3 regions of the Arthrobacter sp. TS-15 genome follow, and region 3 is predicted to be linked to each of the others. Evidence: riboswitches for the same ligand, from Rfam matches in the RefSeq annotation. Region 3 holds a riboswitch; each other region holds the start of a gene.

What was found. Region 3 has a riboswitch for cyclic di-AMP ahead of EU811_RS20200 (M23 family metallopeptidase). Riboswitches for the same ligand answer to the same signal wherever they lie in the genome.
Region 1: linked by a shared signal. The riboswitch ahead of EU811_RS00745 (aggregation-promoting factor C-terminal-like domain-containing protein) and the one ahead of EU811_RS20200 (M23 family metallopeptidase) in region 3 are both predicted to bind cyclic di-AMP.
Region 2: linked by a shared signal. The riboswitch ahead of EU811_RS02610 (NlpC/P60 family protein) and the one ahead of EU811_RS20200 (M23 family metallopeptidase) in region 3 are both predicted to bind cyclic di-AMP.

What each region holds. Positions count from the first base shown of each region.
Region 1 is NZ_SDXQ01000004.1:29,719-33,953, reverse strand. It holds gene EU811_RS00750 (glycosyltransferase) at 1-511, opposite strand, end outside; gene EU811_RS00745 (aggregation-promoting factor C-terminal-like domain-containing protein) at 703-1,566, opposite strand; cyclic di-AMP (ydaO/yuaA leader) riboswitch at 1,572-1,728, opposite strand; gene EU811_RS00740 (sensor histidine kinase) at 1,827-3,374, opposite strand; gene EU811_RS00735 (response regulator transcription factor) at 3,378-4,118, opposite strand.
Region 2 is NZ_SDXQ01000006.1:293,848-298,082, forward strand. It holds gene EU811_RS02600 (universal stress protein) at 1-756, opposite strand, end outside; gene EU811_RS23725 (FAD-binding protein) at 1,175-1,867, shown strand; gene EU811_RS02610 (NlpC/P60 family protein) at 2,030-2,827, opposite strand; cyclic di-AMP (ydaO/yuaA leader) riboswitch at 2,831-2,998, opposite strand; gene EU811_RS02615 (copper resistance CopC family protein) at 3,173-3,808, opposite strand; gene EU811_RS02620 (NCS2 family permease) at 3,924-4,235, shown strand, end outside.
Region 3 is NZ_SDXQ01000051.1:16,304-20,538, forward strand. It holds gene EU811_RS20195 (C40 family peptidase) at 1-381, opposite strand, end outside; cyclic di-AMP (ydaO/yuaA leader) riboswitch at 386-547, opposite strand; gene EU811_RS20200 (M23 family metallopeptidase) at 693-1,529, opposite strand; cyclic di-AMP (ydaO/yuaA leader) riboswitch at 1,534-1,745, opposite strand; gene EU811_RS20205 (metal-dependent transcriptional regulator) at 1,957-2,652, opposite strand; gene serC (phosphoserine transaminase) at 2,946-4,076, shown strand; gene EU811_RS20215 (MFS transporter) at 4,158-4,235, opposite strand, start outside.

The DNA.
Region 1 (4,235 bases), on a different contig from region 3:
GCAACAGAAAATTGTAGGTGCGTGCAATGACGTCACGGTGGTGGCTGAATCTCCCGTGCGAAGCCTTTGCCAGACGCGTGCCGACACTGAGGTCGGAGTGGCCCGACATCAGCGGGGCCAGAAGAGGAGCCACGGCCGAAAGGTCGAAGGACAGGTCCAGGTCTATATAGGCAAGCAGCGGTGACGCGGAGGACAACCAGATCTTACGGAGGGAGTTTCCGCGGCCCCTTCGATCAAGACGGACCACCATAAGCTCGGGGAATTCCCTCGCCAGGCGTTCGGCGATCCGCAGGGTGCCGTCCGTGCTGGCGTTGTCCACCACAGTGATCCGGAAGGTGTGCGGAAGAGTGTCTGCAAGGTGCCCGTGTAGCCTGCGAACGTCTTCTTCCAGGCGGACTTCCTGGTTGAACACAGGTAGGGCGATGTCCAGGACGGGAGCCAGCGCGGGTGTGCTGGCGGGAGGGACTTGCACCGTCCTATGCAGTGCTGGCCGGGGAGCTGTGAGCGTCATATATCCAGCATGCGACGGCCGATTATGTGGGCTCTAGGCGGAGGCTGTGACCGCGCTGTGAACCATGGGCAGCGCCTGTGAACCACGGGTGGCGCCTGTAAAACAGCAAAAGCCGCACCCGTTCCCGCCATCCGCTCCAGTGGGTACTGGGGCGGACGGCGGGAACGGGCGCGGCAATGAAGCGGTCTGGCTTAGTACCAGTTGTTGGCCAAGTGGAAGCCCAGAGCGGCGGACGGGGATCCGTAGCGCTCCTTGATGTAGTTCAGGCCCCACTTGATCTGGGTCTGGTAGTTGGTCTGCCAGTCAGCACCAGCGGAGGCCATCTTGCCGGCCGGGAGGGACTGGACAATGCCATACGCGCCGCTGGAAGCGTTGGTGGCAGTGGTCCTCCAGTTGGATTCCTTCTCCCACAGGGTGTTCAGCGCGGTCATCTCAGCTGCGCTCCAGCCGTAGTTGCCCAGGATGCTGGCGGCGTAGGCCTTGGCAGCGGCGGGGTCGTCCACGGCTTTCGGGGTGGCAGCGGCAGCTGCAGCTTCCGCAGCGGCGGCGGCAGCAGCGGCGTCGGCGGCTTGCTTGGCTGCAGCGTCAGCGGCAGCCTTCTCAGCTGCGGCTTGGGCGGCAGCGGCGTCGGCGGCTTGCTTGGCTGCAGCGTCAGCGGCAGCCTTCTCAGCAGCGGCCTGGTCAGCGGCAGCCTTGTCGGCAGCGGCCTTCTCAGCAGCTGCCTTGTCCGCGGCAGCCCGGTCAGCTGCGCCCTTGGCGGCGGCAGCATCCAAGGAAGCGGAGATTTCAGCTGACTTGTTGGCGCTGACCTGGGCAGCAGCCTGGGTCCCGGCAACGCGGCTCGCCTCAGGGAGAGTCAACGCAGCGTTTGCGGCGGTTCCGAGCGATGCAACACCCAGTGCGGCTGCAACAACGCCGGCTACGACTGACATGCGGTGGCCGGACTTACCCTGGCGGGCAGCGTTCTTGAGGACGGACTGCGACTTGGTGAGCGGTGCGTTGTGTTCGTCGCGGTGACGCGCAGAAGGGCGCGTCTGATCGTTAAATTCAGACATGTTGTGTGACCTCTCAGCGCCTGCGGAGTTAGCTGTCGGGTTCGGATGAGGTCATCCGGCCGCGCGTCACGCTGCGGCTTCACCCCTAGGGCGGCACATTGCCAGGCCCGGAGACTGTGGGTCCCCCGTCTCTGCCTCAAAGAAGAACGGACTCCGGGAAGTGGCAGAGCTCGGCGCATCCCGGATGTGGGTCCTTGGGGAAACCCACCCTTTCGACGGTACAGGAGGTTTCTTCAGAAGTCACATTTAGGTAACAGAGATCACGACGCCGGTGAGTCGCCTTGCCGGCGTGCCTGACCTTCTCCGGTGCTTACCGTGGGAAGTCGCAGCGCGAACTCAGTGCGCCCGGGCCTGGACGTCACCTCCACGGTGCCACCATGGGCGGCAACAATCGAATCCACAATGGAAAGGCCCAGTCCCGAGGTGCCTTCAGAACCCGATCTCGCGGCATCAGCGCGGGCAAAACGGGAGAAGATCCGGCCTTGGAAATCGACCGGAATGCCCGGGCCGTTGTCCGTCACTGTGACCACTGCGCTGCCATCAGCGGAGAGCATGACGCCTGTCACCACGGTGGTGCCGGGATCGGTATGTTTGCGCGCGTTGGACAGCAGGTTGGCAAGCACCTGGTGCAATTGCGTTACATCGCCGCGGACTGTCACAGGTTCATCGGGGAGCTGGAGGTGCCAGATGTGATCCGGCGCCATGACCTTCTCATCACTGACGGTTTCGATCACCAACTGGGTCAGGTCAACGTCCTCGACTTTCACGGGCTGCCCCTCGTCCAGGCGCGCCAGCAGCAGCAGGTCCTCAACCAGCGTGGTCATGCGCTCCGATTGGCTCTGGACCCTTGCCAGCGACTTGCGGCCATCGTCGGTGAAGGTCTCGGTCATCCTCAGCAACTCCGTGTAGCCTCGGATCGCGGTGAGCGGTGTGCGGAGTTCGTGTGAGGCATCAGCGACGAACTGACGCACCTTGGTTTCGCTTTCCTGCCGTGCTTCCAATGCACTGGCGACGTTCTCCAGCATCTGGTTCAGAGCATGGCCAACGCTTCCAACTTCCGTTCCGGGATGAGCGGCCGACGGCGGTACGCGCACCGCAAGTGCCACCTCACCGGCGTCGAGGGGGAGGCGCGAAACCTTGGTGGCAACCTCGGAGAGCTGCTCAAGCGGCCGCATGGTCCGCCGGATGATCACTGTTCCGGCGAGGCCGATCAGTACCAATCCGCCCAACGAAACCAACACCATGGTCCACACCAGCGAGGCCTCGGCGCTTTGCTTGTCCGCCAAGGGCAGCCCCGTCACGATCACATCACCGTAGGTGTCCACTGCCACCAGCCGGTAGTCACCATTGGATAGGGATCGATCCACCGGCACGTTGTCCTTGGGGAGCGACAACAGGACCTGCTCATCGGCTGCGGAGAGTGAAACGCGGTTGCCTTGGGCGTCGATGAGCCCCGAACTTCTCACGGTTGAGCCGTCGATCCTCGCGTTGAGCGTTCCCGCGGCCTGGCCGCGCGCTTCCAGCGGGTCAGGCCTTCCGGAGGGGTTCGTGGGAAAGTTCGACGGCGGCCTGCCGAAGTCGGTCGCGCGGCTGGACGCCTGCTCCAATTGCCTATCGAGCTGCCTGTTGAAGACCATGTCCATGGACGCGTAGCTGACAATGCCCACGGCTCCGCAGATGGCCACCAGGAGCGCCATGGCCACCAGGACCAGGCGTGTCCGCAGGTGCCAGGTGGACGGGTTCAGCCAGCTGCGCTGTGGATTTCCGGGAATACGGGAGCTTTTGGCCACTCCTGACAGTGTGCTCAACGCCTAGTCCGCTGGCTTGATGACGTACCCGGCGCCACGGATGGTGTGGATCATGGGCGGATGGTTGGCTTCGATCTTCTTGCGTAGGTAGGAGATGTAGAGTTCCACGATGTTGGCCTGGCCACCGAAGTCGTAGTCCCACACCCGGTCCAGAATCTGGGCTTTGCTGACCACTCGTTTGGGGTTTTCCATGAGGTAGCGCAAAAGTTCAAACTGGGTGGCGGTGAGCGGGATGTCCTCGCCGGCCCGGGTGACTTCGCGGGTGTCCACGTTCAGCGTGAGATCTCCCACCACAAGCTCGGCAGTGTCCATGGCCGCCACCCCGGAACGCTGGACCAGACGGTGGAGGCGTAGGAGGACCTCTTCCATGCTGAAGGGCTTGGTGACGTAGTCGTCCCCTCCGGCGGCGAGCCCAACGATCCGATCCTGTACGGCGTCCTTGGCGGTGAGGAACAGTGCGGGAACTTCCGGGGCGAAGGTGCGGATGCGATTGAGGACCTCCACGCCGTCGAAGCCGGGCAGCATGACGTCCAGGACCAGCACGTCAGGGCGAAAGTCCTTGGCCAGTTTTACGGCCCCGGGCCCGTCCCCGGCCACTGCCACGGACCAGCCCGCCATTCGAAGTCCCATGCTCATGAGCTCGGCGAGGCTGGGTTCATCGTCCACCACAAGGGCGCGGATGGGGGAGCCGTCCGGATGGGAGAGTTGGGGAAGGTTGTTGGTCATGGAGTGCGAGGGGGCCATGGGACAACTCTCCGTTCTGCTGGTTAGCCAGCGCTTTGCCGGTCCTGTGAGGACGCTGTGAACCCAACACTAGCGAGAGAGCTGTTTCTACAGCTTGTAGCAGATTTTTTCGGGAAA
Region 2 (4,235 bases), on a different contig from region 3:
AAGCTGGACCCTGATATCGGCGAAAAGGGCATCGCGGTCCAACGGAGCCGGAACCCACGCCAGGGAACCGCTGTACTGCGGAACAGCGCAGATGACGCGCAGTGTGGCTCCCATGCGCTGCGCTTGCTCGGCAGCCTCGAGCACAGCAACGCGTGCTTGTTCGGAGCCGTCAACGCCTACTGCAACCACGTTTTCCACAGTGCGCGGGCCCGTTTTGGCGTGCTCGGCCTTGATGTGTTTGTCCTCGGTGTTCTCACCGAGGCGGTCAGCGCAATAGAGCGGGACCGTCACCGTGGGGCATTTGGCGTGCGCGGGCAGGGCACTACTCACCGAACCCAGGAGGCGCCCGACGAACCCACCGCGACCCCTGCTGCCGAACACCAGCAGCGCGGCCTCCTCGGAAAGGTCCAACAAGACACCAGCGGCATCACCGTTTTCCACGGAAGCATCGACGTCAATGGCATATCCGGAGACTTTGTCCAAGGCTTGACGAACGATCGCATCAGCGCCTTCGCGGATGACAGAATCGTCAACTGTTGCGTAGCCACCGTCCAAGCCGGAGGCCGCGAAAATTGGCACGGAGTATGCCGTGACAATATGCAGCGGAAGCTGGCGGCGCTCCGCCTCCCGTGCGGCCCAAACCAAGGCGCACTGACCGTGCTCTGAACCATCCACCCCGACGACGATGCCACCAGGTTCCACAACCTGGTCCTGGCCGTCCGGTGACTCTTCACTGTGTCTTCCGTGCTGGTCCATGGGGGCCTGCCTCTCCACCTACTGCTTGATGTTCCGGCTATTCTGCCAGAGGATCCCGGCCTGGAACTTCCAGACTGTTTTATTGCCAACGGCCGGGGCAGGAGAAACCCGGAAATTCCTCCTCCCAATGCTCACTATTCTCGGTCAGCAGTGGCGAATCAAGACGACATTTGGCTATGTGCATAACGGTCAGGGCTCGGTTCCCGGCGGTCCCTGGGGTGCTCGCGGCGAAGAGACAAAACGCGCAGGCGGAGAGGCTATCCATGGCCGAAAAAGTTCGGTAGTGTTCGAGTCACCGAATGGCCGGAAAACGTGTCTCACACCACACGCCCCGGTCATTTACTTGCGGCCGCTTGGGGAACTCGGACGCGATCCCACGCGATGCCGAAAGGCACACACGTCAAGGAGGAACCAAGCAGTGTCACTCACGCCTGATTCCGGCACGGAACGCACCACCACCGTGATCATCGGAGCCGGCCTGTCCGGCTTGGCAGTTGCCAGCGAACTCAGCCGCTACGGCGTGGGTTCGATCGTGGTAGACGGGTTCGGCGCGTTATCCACTACTGGACCGTCCGTCCATACAGGCATGCTCAAACGCACCGACGCCGCAGATCCGGCAGCAATGCAGGAACGAAACGAAATCCTTCGCCACCTGAGGAACTACGCTGCCAGTCATCACCTGGACGTTCGCAACACCACTCGCGCTGTCCGCTTGGATTTCCTGGGCTCAGATCCCTCACGGCATATCGGATACGGTGTGGCCGCCAGCATGACAACCACAGGCCTGAGGACCGGGCTCCACGCATCCGGCCCCCACGAATCCCATCCTCGCCAGTGGGCAATCCACACAGCCCAAGGCGTTCTCCTGGCAGACCACGTAGTAGTGACACGCTGCGCCCAAAGCCAGCTACGGCGCATGCTGGCCGAACTTGGCATAGCAGTCGGCCAGAATCTTGCCGCGGCCATGCGGGCCGTAGGAATGCACCTGGTGGGCGTCGGAGACCTCATCACTCCGTCCCCCAAGGAAGTGCTGCGGCAAGCCAAAGCAGTGGGTCAGGCCATCTCCTCCAAGGTTGCCCTGCCGGCGGGTCCCGGCGTCGCCATCGCCTAGGAAGTCCCGCAAGCAAACGCGCTACCACCCCCGCAAGCCGGCCAAGTCCGCCGTCGTACGTCCCGTACTGAACTTTTACGAACAGAACTTAACGCCAAAGGCCGGTGCCTCCGGAGACATAAGTCTTCGAAGGCACCGGCCTTTGAACTGAAGCGTGAGGCTTTATGCGCCAGCGCGTACGTAGGTCAGGGGACCCGTTGCGGTCAACCAGCTGATCGGGTGGATGCCCGTCTGGTTGCCGTTGATGCCACCGCTGATGGCCTGGCCGTTGCCGATGTAGATAGCAACGTGGCCGGACTGGACGATCATGTCACCGGGCTGGGGATCGCTGACGACCTTGCCGTAGTTCATGAACTGCATGGGACCGAGGTCGCCTACCGGGATACCTGCGGAACCAAGGGCCTTTTCGACCATGGCGGTGCAGTCCTGGAAGATACCAATCTGTGCGTAAGCCGAAGCAACCATGGCTGCGTTGACGCCGCCGGCGGCGGGGGCAGCTGCAGGAGCAGCGGCAACCGGTGCGGGTGCGGCAGCAACAGGAGCAGCAACCGCGGCCTGAGCGGCAACGGGAGCTGCAGCAGCAGCCGTGGTGACAGCTGCCTTCTTGGCTACAGGGGCCTCAACAACGGGGGCCGGCTTTTCGATGACCGGAGCTGCTACGGAAGCAACTGCGGGACGCTCGAAATTGACGGTAGCCGTCGACAGGGCGGTAACAACCTTGGTGGGTGCCTCGGAAACGGTCTCAGCAACCGTTGCGGGGCTGGAATCGCGCTGAACCGGGGTCTCAGCTGCGTGAGCAGCAATGGAACCGGTCAAAACGAGGCCAGAGGCTGCTGCGATAACAGCTGCCTGACGACCAGCGCCTGAAGCGTTGCTGGCAACTGCCTTCGAGATGGAGATGAACGGATTAGGACGTACGCTGTCCGCCTTACGACGGCCGCGAAGAATGCGTGAAGACATGAAAGAGCCTCTCCCGATGCCTGCGAGGTTAGCTGTCGGATTCGGATGGGAGTCACCCGGCCACTATCTCCCGCTGTTCAGCGAAAGCATCGTGACTTCACCCCAAGGCACGCTCGAAAGCGACCTAAATTGGGTTCCCCGTCTCTGCCGTAGGTTTGTCTGCGAACGGATTCCGGACTGCGGCAGAGCTAGGCAATCAGGCCGGAAGTGCCCGCTACGTGGAACAGGCACAGGAACTACGGTACGCGATGATTCCCCCGAAGTCACATTTAAGTAACGGGAAGTGGGCTTCTGGCGTGTCGCGGTAACCGATTCGAGATATTCGCAGCTACGTAGAAAACCGCGCTATTCCGCGGGAGTATCGCCCTCTGAGTCGTTGGACGCCGCCAATTTCTTCCGTGCGGTAACGGCGAGATAAATAACGAGACCCACAGCCACAACAGCCAGCCCCACAATGCTCCAAGGGAAAGGTTGGGAGGCGTCGGCGGCTGGCTCATTGTTACCGGCAGTCCCTGGTGCGGCGGTGCCCACTGTTGGTACCGCAGCTGAGGAAGCCGAAGCCGCTGGTGAGGCACCCGCCGTACCACTCGCCGACGTCGAGCCTCCTGCGGCGGCTGTGAACGTGAAGGTGCCCTCAATCGGGTGCGAGTCGGAGCTGACCACGCGCCATACCACTGTGAACTCGCCGGCAGGGGCGCCCTCGCGGAGCTTCTGAACGGCCTGGTTGTCGATGATTTCGACCGGACCGTCCGCCCAGTTCTCGCCGCCAGCCGTCACCGTTACGCCCGAACCGATCGCGAGCGGGCGGTTGTTGAACGTAATGGAGACCGACGCCGGGACTTCCGCAACGCGGGCACCGTTGGCTGGCGCTGTGGACTCGGCGACGTCGTGCGCGGACGCCGGTGCCGCTGCAAACAGCAGGGCGGAAGCAAAAGCAAGAGCAGCGACGACGGCGGCCAGAAGCGGGCGGATGGTACGCATGGGGCGGTTTCTCCTAGTGTTGGCTTCCTTACAGACTAGGCGAATCGTTGGGAGGGCCCGCACCGGACAACATAGGATTTGAGAGCAAACTCCCCCTCGATCCCCGGAGACCTTCATGCTTAAACAAGGTTCTGCAGTCGACCGCTACTTCAAGATCTCCGAACGTGGATCCACATATTCGCGGGAAATCCGTGGCGGCTTCGCGACCTTCTTCGCCATGAGCTACATCGTGGTGCTCAATCCACTGATCCTCTCCGGACCCGATTCGAGTGGCGCGTCGCTGGGTTTCACCGCCGTGGCGGCCACCACGGCGTTCGTTGCCGGCATCCTGACCATCCTCATGGGAGCCTGGGCCAAGCACCCGTTCGCCGTGGCCACAGGCTTGGGCGTCAACGCGTTCGTCGCAGTCACGGTGGCATCGCACCCC
Region 3 (4,235 bases):
CTTCGCCGTCACGGCTTCAGGGGCTTCGTCCGTGGTGGCCGTTGCTCGTTCGGTAACCTGCGCTGCGCGCTGGACTACCTTGGGGGCTTCCTTGGTGGCCACGGTGGGGCTCTCGAAGGAAACGGTGGCTGTTGGCTCTGCGGTAACCACTGCCGTTACAACCAGCTGCTGGGTGCTGGAGGCTTCAGTCTTGGAAACATCGGCGTCGGCTGCCTGTGCGGGCAATCCGACGGTGAGGACGAGGCCTGAGGCTGCGGCCAGAACGATGGCCTGACGGCTCATGGTTCCGGCGTTGGTGGATACAGCCTTGGAAAGCGTGTTCAACGGGTTCGTGCGAACCGTTTGGGCGCGATGGCGCGCAGGGGTAGTGCGTGATGACACGTAGGTAGCCTCTCCCAATGCCTGCGAGGTGAGCTGTCGGATTCGGATGGGAGTCATCCGGCCGCGCCGCTTCCAAGGAAGTTTTGCGACTTAACCCCAAGGCCTTCTCACGAAGACCAGAAGTGGTTCCCCCGCCCCTGCCAGACGATTTATGCGAACGGACCTTGAGAGGTGGCAGAGCTAGGCAATCCACTCAAGTGCACCGGCCCCCTAAAAAGCCGATGCGCTCTGTACGCTACAACAGTTGAACGCAAATGTCACATTCAGGTCACGGGGTGTCCCGCACATGCGAGAGGCGACCATCAGATTGGTTAGAGCCAGCCCATGGGGTCTACGACTTCACCGTTGACCTGAACCTCGAAGTGGAGGTGGCAGCCGGTTGAAGCGCCCGTGGTGCCGCTCAGCGCGACGGTATCGCCACGGTTGACGGTTTGTCCCACCTGGACGGTGAAGGACGACAGGTGGTTGTACGTGGTCTCGAGGCCGTTGCCGTGGTCGATCACCACACGGTTGCCTCCGCCATATTCGTGCCATCCGGCGAAAGTGACCTTGCCGGTTGCCGCTGCGTGGACAGCGGTGCCGCACTGGGCAACGAAGTCCTGGCCCCGGTGGAAGTCACCGGCGCCGCCCGTGAGGGGGCTGATGCGGTAGCCGAAGGGCGATGCCGTGGTAAGTGTGTCAAGGGGGCTGGCCATGGTGCCAACGGATGATGCGCGCTGGATGCTTCCGGCCGACTGGGCGCTGAGCAGTTGCTTCAACTTCCCATCGGGGTCAGCGGCAGTGGCGACTGCGGCTCGGCTGAAGTCGATCTTCGCCGACGCGGCCGCGGAAACCTCGGGCTGGCTGCCCGCGGGGGCTGCGACGGCGAGGGCGGACTCGGTCTGGCCCGATTCCGAGGTGGCCATGACCGGGCTGGTGGCCGGCAGGCCGACAGTCAGGGCAAGCCCGGTGGCGGCAAGCGCAACACCGGCCTTCTGCCCGACGCCGCTGGCAGCGGCGAAGTCGGCAACCTGGCGCAGGGGGCTCTTACGGCGGCGCACTTGACGCTCGGTGGCGCGGGGCCGGATCTCCGTGACGACGGTGGCTGGCCGCAGCTCAGCAGCGGGGCCGGACGCGCGGCGGCGACCCCTGACGTTCTGCGATGTCAAACTCTGTTCCTCTCTCAAAAGCCTGCGAAGTTAGCTGTCGGATTCGGGTCAGAGAGTACAAAGACCCGGTCCGCGCGAGGCGCTCACGGCACACAGGTATCCCAAGAGGGACTTGTATACGTGGGCACTTCTGCTGCGGACTTCACCCCAAGGCTGCTTCTTTAGACAGCCGCTTGTGGTTCCCCCGCCTCTGCCAGTGGTGGGTGACACACCTGATCCGCTGGCAGAGCTCGGCTCCGGATCAGGTAACGCTTTGGTATCAGCGCTAGTAAATAACTATAGGGGATTAAGGCCTTCGGTAATAAATTCGTTATCAACAGGATCGGGCTCAGAGCGAGAAGCCCTTATCACTATTTTCGGAAAACCGCAGGTCACGCACGCTAAAAAGTGACAGAAGTGAGGTTTGACACGGCGCTGCCGTCGACACTCAGTTGAGGGATACGAAGACGTGCGCGGCCACCTCGGGCGGCAGCTCCAAAGCTCCTTCGATGCCCGGAACACGGACGGAGATGTACTCGCCGACGCGCTCCAGCGAGACACTTGCTCCGGGACGGATTCCGCCTTCGTCCAATTGGGTCAGGAGCTCCGGCTCAACCTGGATGGGCTCCGCGAGGCGGCTGACCACCACGCGGGTAGCGGCGGCATATCCGTCCATTGCCTGGAGAAGGTTGACATCCAGCCGAGGGAAGGGCTGGCTGGCAAGGCCGCCAAGCGCTTCAAGTCCGGGGATGGGGTTGCCGTAGGGAGACTCCGTGGGGTGTTCCAAGAGCTCGTAGAGCCGACGCTCCACACGCTCGCTCATGACGTGCTCCCAGCGGCACGCTTCATCATGGACGTAGGCCCAATCAAGCCCAATGACGTCGGCCAGCAGGCGCTCCGCGAGGCGGTGCTTGCGCATGACTTCGGTGGCGCGCTTCCGGCCCGCTTCCGTCAGTTCCAGGTGGCGGTCGTTGGACACAATCACCAGGCCATCGCGCTCCATGCGTCCAATGGTCTGGGAAACAGTGGGGCCGGAGTGCCGCAGGCGCTCGGCGATGCGGGCCCGCAGGGCCACAATGTTTTCTTCTTCAAGCTCCAAAATGGTCCGAAGATACATCTCAGTGGTATCGATCAGATCCGTCATCCAGCTCAGCTCTCCTCGAACGCAGTTCCTTGCGTAATCTCCACCGTACCGCGTCCCTGGCAAGGGCGGACGGTGTGCACCGCCGCCCCCTGAACGCCAACCCCCAGCCTAGCTTATTTGGAATTACTCTGGATAATTCCGGTCGCATTCGGTGGGACCGCATTCCACGTGGCGGACTATGACGGTGGCAGGTTCCTGAGGCCGGGCCGTGTCAGGCAGAATTGGGGTGTCGAAGGGGCAGTTGATGCCCCATGCCACCTCCCATCTCTAGCCGACACCCATTGGAGCGCCACGTGAGCGACAACAGCATCACCATTCCCGCCGACCTTCTGCCCAAGGACGGACGCTTCGGCGCTGGACCGTCCAAGGTTCGCCCGGAACAGATCGAGGCGTTGTCTGCAGCATCGTCCACCATCCTGGGTACCTCCCACCGCCAGGCTCCGGTCAAGAACCTGGTGGGTTCGGTCCGTGAAGGACTCAGCCAGTTCTTCCGCGCTCCGGAAGGTTACGAGGTTGTCCTCGGCGTAGGCGGCTCAACGGCGTTCTGGGATGTGGCGGCGTTTGGCCTGGTGGAGAAGAAGGCACAGCACTTGTCCTTCGGTGAGTTCGGTTCCAAGTTCGCTGCCGCCACCAACAAGGCACCCTTCCTTGATGCTTCTTCCATCATCAAGGCCGAACCCGGAACCCGCCCGGTGGCACAGGCCGAAACCGGCGTTGACGTCTACGCTTGGCCCCAGAATGAAACGTCAACGGGCGTGGCTGCGCCCGTCAAACGCGTCCAGGGTGCTGATGAAGGCTCCCTCGTCCTGGTGGATGCCACCTCGGCGGCCGGCGGGCTGGACGTTGACGTTGCCGAATCGGACGTCTACTACTTCGCCCCGCAAAAGAACTTCGCCTCCGACGGCGGCCTCTGGCTGGGCCTCTTCTCCCCCGCAGCCCTGGAGCGTGCTGCACGCATCAAGGCCAGCGACCGCTGGATCCCGGACTTCCTGGACCTGCAGACGGCCATTGATAACTCCAAGCTGAACCAGACCTACAACACCCCGTCGCTCTCCACCCTGGTGACCCTGGACGCACAGGTGCAGTGGCTCAACAGCAACGGCGGCCTGGACTTCGCCAGCAAGCGCACGGCAGATTCTGCCAACCGCATCTACTCCTGGGCTGAGGCCTCCGAGTACGCCACGCCTTTCGTCGCAAACGCCGAGGACCGCTCCAACGTCATCGCCACCATCGACTTTGACGACTCCATTGACGCCGCGGCCATCGCCAAGGTCCTGCGCGCCAACGGCGTGGTGGACACCGAACCGTACCGTAAGCTCGGCCGCAACCAGCTCCGCATCGCCACCTTCGTCGCCATCGAGCCGGACGACGTTTCCGCGCTGCTCGCCAGCATCGACTACGTGGTGGGAGAACTGAAGAAGTAGCACCACGGGCTTTGGCCGGCGTCGTGCGGGTAGCTCCCGTACGGCGCCGCTGCCATTTAAGCCGCCGCCATTTAAGGTGCGCTACCCGCCCTGCCTGCTTGCGCCGTCGTCGTCCGTATCCGGAGGGGCAAGCAGCGACTCCACCCGGAAGTGCCGCAG